2 linked regions of the Teredinibacter turnerae T7901 genome follow. The protein of the gene in region 1 interacts with the protein of each later gene in a pairwise test. Links are inferred from orthologs where the notes say so. Each region holds a gene or a part of one and is shown in the gene's direction. Other genes may lie near its edges.

The links.
Region 2: the proteins of uvrB (region 1) and uvrA interact in binary tests that used the Escherichia coli proteins (3 or more experiments, as listed by UniProt). The link is inferred for Teredinibacter turnerae T7901 from one-to-one orthologs.

What each region holds. Positions count from the first base shown.
Region 1 is NC_012997.1:2,692,511-2,695,838, reverse strand. What follows is about bases 305-3,304. They hold uvrB (excinuclease ABC subunit UvrB), read left to right. Parts: upstream 305-796; coding sequence 797-2,812; downstream 2,813-3,304. Other genes in these bases: TERTU_RS10710 (gamma-glutamylcyclotransferase family protein), read left to right, coding at 2,809-3,225; rlmKL (bifunctional 23S rRNA (guanine(2069)-N(7))-methyltransferase RlmK/23S rRNA (guanine(2445)-N(2))-methyltransferase RlmL), read left to right, coding at 305-800. In the rest of the region: more of rlmKL, read left to right, coding at 1-304. UniProt on the Escherichia coli protein: The UvrABC repair system catalyzes the recognition and processing of DNA lesions. A damage recognition complex composed of 2 UvrA and 2 UvrB subunits scans DNA for abnormalities.
Region 2 is NC_012997.1:988,146-991,902, reverse strand. The notes cover bases 172-3,600. They hold uvrA (excinuclease ABC subunit UvrA), read left to right. Parts: upstream 172-571; coding sequence 572-3,400; downstream 3,401-3,600. Other genes in these bases: TERTU_RS04125 (cytochrome b562), read right to left, coding at 3,416-3,600; TERTU_RS04135 (LuxR C-terminal-related transcriptional regulator), read left to right, coding at 172-398. Also shown: more of TERTU_RS04135, read left to right, coding at 1-171; more of TERTU_RS04125, read right to left, coding at 3,601-3,757. UniProt on the Escherichia coli protein: The UvrABC repair system catalyzes the recognition and processing of DNA lesions. UvrA is an ATPase and a DNA-binding protein. A damage recognition complex composed of 2 UvrA and 2 UvrB subunits scans DNA for abnormalities.

The sequences.
Region 1 (3,328 bases):
GGTTAAAGTTGCACGTTCAGGAATATGCAGCCCCAAAAACCGTGGACGCCGAAAAAGCCCAGGCCCGCTTTGAAGAAATTTTGCTTGCCTGTGCGCACGCCTATGAGCTGGACGACGAGCACTTGATTACCAAGCAGCGGGTGCGGAATCGCGGCAAGCAGCAATACGAAAAACTGGGTGGAAATCGCTCTGAGCAGGGCGTGGTGCGGGAGGGGAATGCCGATTTACAGGTTAATCTTACCGATTATCTCGATTCCGGGTTGTTTCTCGATCATCGTCCGTTGCGTTTACGCATTGCTGAACAAGCTAAGGGCAAGCAATTTTTAAATTTGTTTTGCTACACCGCAACGGCAACAGTACATGCTGCGCTTGCTGGTGCGAAATCCTCGGTGAGTGTGGATATGTCCAACACCTATTTGGATTGGGCGAAAGATAATTTCGCCCTCAACAATATTCATCAGTCGCAGCATATGCTGGTGCGGGCCAACTGCATGGATTGGCTGAAAAACTGCAGGCAGGGCTTCGACCTGATCATGCTGGACCCACCCAGCTTTTCCAATTCTAAAAAAATGGAAGGCGTATTGGATGTACAGAGGGATCACGCGGCGCTGATTGAGCGCTGTATGGACTTGCTCAACCCGGGTGGTTGTTTGTATTTTTCGAATAATTTACGCAGTTTCAAATTGGATGAAAATGCGTTGAGCCGCTACCGGGTGACCAACATTAGCGCGCAAACCCTAGACCCGGATTTTCAACACAACCCCAAAATTCATCAATGCTGGGAGATACGCCAAGCATGAGTTTAACCAAGTTGGCAAAACCCTTTAAAGTCAATTCAAAGTTCAAGCCAGCAGGCGATCAACCCGCGGCGATTGAAAAACTGTATCAAGGTGTGGAAGCCGGCTTGGCCCACCAGACGCTACTTGGGGTAACCGGCTCGGGTAAAACCTTTACGATTGCGAATCTGGTAGAAAAACTGCAGCGGCCAACCATGATTATGGCCCACAACAAAACGTTGGCAGCGCAGCTTTATGGCGAGTTTAAAGAGTTCTTCCCGGATAACGCTGTCGAGTATTTCGTATCCTATTACGATTACTATCAGCCGGAAGCCTATGTGCCATCTTCCGATACCTTTATTGATAAGGACGCATCGGTCAACGAACACATTGAACAAATGCGCCTGTCGGCGACCAAAGCGCTGATGGAGCGTGACGATGCGCTTATCGTCGCGACGGTGTCTGCCATATATGGTTTGGGTGATCCTGATGCCTATTTGAAAATGATGCTGCACTTATCGCGTGGCGATCAGATAGATCAGCGCGCAATATTGCGGCGCTTGGCGGAGTTGCAGTACACCCGCAACGACATTGATTTTGGCCGCGGAACCTATCGGGTGCGCGGTGAAATTATTGACGTGTTTCCTGCAGACTCAGAAATAGAAGCCGTGCGTATTGAATTGTTTGACGATGAAGTGGAACAGATCTCGTCGTTCGACCCGTTAACAGGGGAAATTCTTGCCCGCCTGCCGCGCTGCACTATCTATCCAAAATCTCACTATGTCACGCCGCGACAGACTATTTTGAATGCAGTGGATTTTATCGAAGAGGAAATGCAGGAACGGCTCGAGCAGTTTCGCGGTATGGATAAACTGGTGGAAGCGCAACGCCTTGAGCAACGCACCAAATACGATATGGAGATGATGCGCGAGCTGGGTTATTGCAACGGTATCGAAAACTACTCGCGCTATCTCTCTGGCCGCGCTGCCGGAATGCCGCCTCCCACGCTGTTTGACTATTTACCCAAAAACTCGCTGCTGGTGATTGATGAATCGCACGTAACTGTGCCGCAGATTGGAGGTATGTACAAAGGCGACCGGTCGCGGAAAGAAACATTGGTGGAGTACGGTTTCCGTTTGCCGTCGGCATTGGATAATCGCCCTATGCGGTTCGATGAATGGGAACAGCTAGCGCCGCAAATGGTTTTTGTATCGGCGACACCCGGCAACTATGAAGCCGAGCACCAGGGGCAAATCGTGGAGCAGGTCGTGCGCCCAACCGGATTGGTGGACCCGGAAATCGAAGTTCGTCCGGCGGGCACTCAGGTGGATGATTGTCTGTCAGAAATCCGCAAGCGTGTTAAAGCCAAAGATCGCGTGCTGATTACCGTGCTGACCAAGCGCATGGCAGAAGACCTCACTGAATTTTTGATGGAGCACGGTGTGCGGGTGCGCTATCTGCACTCGGATATCGATACCGTTGAACGGGTGGAAATTATCCGCGATCTGCGACTGGGTGAGTTTGACGTACTGGTCGGTATTAACCTTCTGCGGGAAGGCCTGGATATGCCGGAGGTCTCCTTGGTCGCGATTTTCGACGCAGACAAGGAAGGCTTCCTGCGGTCAGACCGCTCTCTGATCCAGACCATTGGCCGCGCCGCGCGAAATGTGAAAGGCCGTGCTATTCTCTACGCAGATAACATCACGGGTTCCATGCAGCGTGCCATGGACGAAACCAACCGTCGGCGCGAGAAACAAATCGCCTTTAACGAAGCGAATGGCATCACCCCGAAAGGTATCGTTAAAAGCATTGCCGATATCATGGAAGGTGCACGGGCACCGGGCGCGCGCCCTGGCAGCAAGCGGAAAGTTGCCGAGAAGGCCGCCAGCTACGCAACTGACGTACCGGCAGGGAAAGATGTGTGGCATCACATCGCCGATCTTGAAAAAGACATGCTTGAAGCCGCGAAAAATCTGGAATTCGAAAAAGCAGCAGCGATACGCGACAAAATCCACGAACTCAAGGAGGGCGCATGAACGTTTTCACCTATGGCTCATTAATGTATCCCCCAGTGTGGCAGCGAATTGTTCAATATCACTACGAACATAACGCAGCAACAATTTACGGCTATGAGCGTGTTGGTGTGCGCGACGAACCCTATCCTATGCTGGTGCCAGCGGGCACCTCGTCGGTGGTTGAGGGCGTGCTCTATCGCAATATCACCCCGGATGACCTGGCGCGACTTGACGCCTTTGAAGGCGACTTTTACGACCGCATCAGCGTGGATGTTGTTCTCACCGATGGCAGCGTGGTGCAAGGCATGGTCTATTTGGCCAATGCCTACGGTCGCCAGTATGCCCTCGAAACGCCTTGGGATATGGCGTTGTTCGAAGCCGAGGGCATGCAGCGTTTTAATAACCTCTACGACGGGTATGAACGCATCCGCTAGTCGCAACCGTTGACTTTTGCGTTACTGGTGCCTACAGTCCCCCAGGATTTCAGGTCACTCCGGTGATAAATGGGAAGCTGGAAAGCCAGCGCTGCCCCCGCAA
Region 2 (3,757 bases), 1.7 Mb from region 1 along the record:
ACGCAGAATACGAAAGCGAGCAGGAAAGCCTGCTGGAATGGCCGTGTGTTTCGGGCCTGTTTTATGTTGATACAGAGCAGGAGCAGCTGATCCGCGGCTTGAAGTGCCTGCTCGATGGCGATTTCTGGGTGCCCCGGCGCCTGCTCCACACCTTCCTGGACAAAAACAGGAAAGCGCCATCTAACATCAAGCGCCCTAATGTGAAACTCACTAAACGTGAAAAACAGATACTTAAGCTGATAAAAGATGGCGCGACCAACGCCGACATATCAGAAGCGCTATCGGTAAGTGAGCACACAGTTAAAAGCCATTTGTACAACGTGTACAAAAAAATTGGCGTGCGCAACCGTCTCGAAGCCAGTAACTGGGTGCGAGACATGGATGACCTCGAAGACTGACCCTACCCAGGGCATCTCACGCTCCCACCTGTCCTAGTGGAAAAAACCCGGCTCAATGCCGGGTTTTTTACGCTCTCAACTCACCGTAATGTCTGACCGCGGTGGGTAATTAAACTTCATCACTCGCAACAGCGTATAATTCTCGTTTACGCCAACATTCGACGGATTTTTAAGTGGACAGCATAGTAGTACGCGGGGCCCGCACCCATAACCTGAAAAATATCGACCTGCAACTTCCGCGGGACAAACTCATCGTCATTACCGGTCTGTCCGGATCAGGAAAGTCATCACTTGCGTTCGACACACTCTACGCGGAAGGTCAGCGAAGGTATGTCGAATCGCTTTCGACATATGCTCGACAATTCCTATCCATGATGGACAAGCCCGATGTCGATCATATCGAAGGCTTGAGCCCCGCAATTTCCATCGAACAAAAATCCACCTCCCACAACCCCCGGTCCACTGTCGGCACTATCACAGAGATATACGACTACCTGCGCTTGTTGTTTGCCCGCGTTGGCGAACCACGCTGTCCGGAGCATGGTGAACCTCTTGCAGCACAGACAGTTTCTGAAATGGTCGACCAAGTACTGACCATGCCCGAAGGCAGTAAAACGATGCTGTTGGCACCGATTATCCGCGAGCGTAAGGGAGAGCATTTACACGTATTCGAAAATTTACGAAGAGACGGTTTTATCCGCGCGCGCATCAACGGCTTGGTCGTCGACCTGGATGATACGCCCAAACTGGACAAGCGAAAAAAGCATACCATCGAAGTTGTTGTCGACCGTTTTAAAATACGGGAGGATATTAAAATCCGTCTCGCAGAATCCTTTGAAACTGCGCTTAACCTCGCTGAAGGAATCGCGATAATTGCAGATATGGACGGCACCGCCCCGGACCAGATTTTTTCGGCGAAGCATTCGTGTCCAATATGCGATTACTCCCTCGCGGAACTGGAACCGCGCCTTTTTTCTTTTAATAATCCAGCGGGCGCTTGCAGCACCTGCGATGGCTTGGGCGTTAAACAGTTCTTCTCTGAGGGCAAGCTCATTCAGTTTCCAGAATCTTCACTCGCTGAGGGTGCGATTCGCGGATGGGACAGACGCAACCTGTATTATTTTCATATGCTCACCTCACTCGCTGATCACTACGGTTTTGATGTCGATAAACCTTGGAAAAAGCTCGCAAAAAAACACCGCGAAGTTATTCTTCACGGATCAAACGGAGAAACAATCGACTTTAGTTATGCCAACGATCGTGGCGATGTCTACCATCGCAATCATGCATTTGAAGGTGTTATCCCGAATCTTGAGCGGCGTTACCGCGACACCGATTCTAATTCGGTACGTGAGGAACTGGCTAAATTTTTGTCGACCATGAATTGCCCGAGTTGCGGTGGCGCGCGATTAAAAAAAGACGCCCGTCATGTGTTTATCGATGAACACAACCTCCCAGACATCACCAGCTTCCCCGTGGCGGAGGCCTGTGATTATTTCGCAACCCTGGCATTTACAGGTAGCCGCCAGGAAATTGCAGAAAAAATTCTAAAGGAAATACGCGATCGCTATAAATTCCTGAATGACGTTGGCTTAAATTACTTAACATTAAATCGTAGCGCCGACACACTTTCCGGTGGAGAGGCGCAACGTATTCGACTTGCCAGTCAAATTGGTGCCGGACTGGTTGGCGTGATGTACATTCTCGATGAGCCTTCCATCGGACTCCACCAGCGCGACAACGACCGTCTGCTGCAAACTCTCACTCACTTGCGTGATCTGGGAAACACGGTAATCGTTGTCGAGCATGACGAAGATGCCATCCGCACCGCCGATTACGTTGTAGATATTGGCCCTGGCGCCGGCGTGCACGGTGGAGAAATCATTGCCCAAGGCACCTTTAAGCAAGTACTCAAAAACAAGAATTCTCTGACTGCCGATTATCTTTCTGGACGCAAACAAATTGCTATCCCACAGGTTCGACACAAAGGTGACCCGGAAAAGCAGCTCGTACTAACCGGCGCTCGTGGGAACAATCTGCAGAACGTTGACCTTAAAATTCCGCTTGGTGTTATGACTTGTATCACCGGCGTGTCGGGTTCTGGCAAATCGACGTTAATAAATGCCACGCTGTACCCTTTGGCCGCAACTGAGCTAAACGGTGCGACCACCCTGACCCCAGCAGACCACGACGGCATAGCGGGCTTGGACCTGCTCGACAAATGTGTCGATATCGATCAGAGCCCCATAGGACGCACTCCGCGCTCTAACCCCGCGACCTATACCGGCATATTTACTCCGATGCGCGAGCTGTTCTCCGGTACACAAGAGGCGCGTTCCCGGGGCTACAAACCAGGTCGATTTAGTTTTAATGTTAAGGGTGGTCGCTGTGAAGCCTGCCAGGGCGACGGCGTGGTGAAAGTGGAAATGCATTTTCTTCCTGACGTTTACGTGCCGTGCGATGTATGTAAAGGCAAACGCTACAATCGCGAAACATTAGAAATTCGCTACAAAGGAAAGAATATTCACGAATGTCTGGATATGACAGTCGAAGACGCCCGCGAATTTTTCGATGCAATACCGGCAATTTCAAAAAAATTGCAAACACTCATAGACGTAGGTTTATCGTATATTCGTCTGGGCCAAGCAGCTACTACACTGTCTGGCGGCGAAGCACAACGAGTTAAACTGAGCCGAGAATTATCCAAAAGAGATACAGGGAAAACGCTATACATTCTTGATGAGCCGACTACCGGCCTGCATTTTCACGATATTCAGCAATTGCTTACGGTACTTCATAAACTCCGTGACCATGGCAATACCATCGTCGTTATCGAACACAACCTGGACGTAATTAAAACTGCAGACTGGATTGTCGATTTGGGACCAGAGGGAGGAAGCGGTGGTGGCCAGATAATCGCTGAAGGCACGCCCGAACAGGTCGCCAAGAAACGCGGCTCCCATACCGGGCGATTTCTAAAACCCATGCTGAATAACAGCTAGGCTGGCATTGGGCGTTTATTTAACGCCCAGTTTTTCGTGGAACTCTTTACGAAATCCACCAACTTTTTTCAAGGCTTCGGCAATGGCAGCATCGTTGCCGCTGGCAACTGCGGCCTCAAGTTGAGCCAAAGCCTCCTGCGTTTTTTTCATGCCCTCGTCAAAAACCGACTGGTCTTCCGGCATAATTTTTTGCTGAATTGCAATATCCAGCGCCCCTTTGAACGCAGCCAGCTCTTCTTGTAGCTTGGCTTTATCAGTTTCGTTTCGCATAGCTTTAAACGAATCGCCCATGGTTTCCATCGCTTCATGCAGTTCACTATGACGGGAACAGCCCGTTATCACAGTAAAAACAAGTGC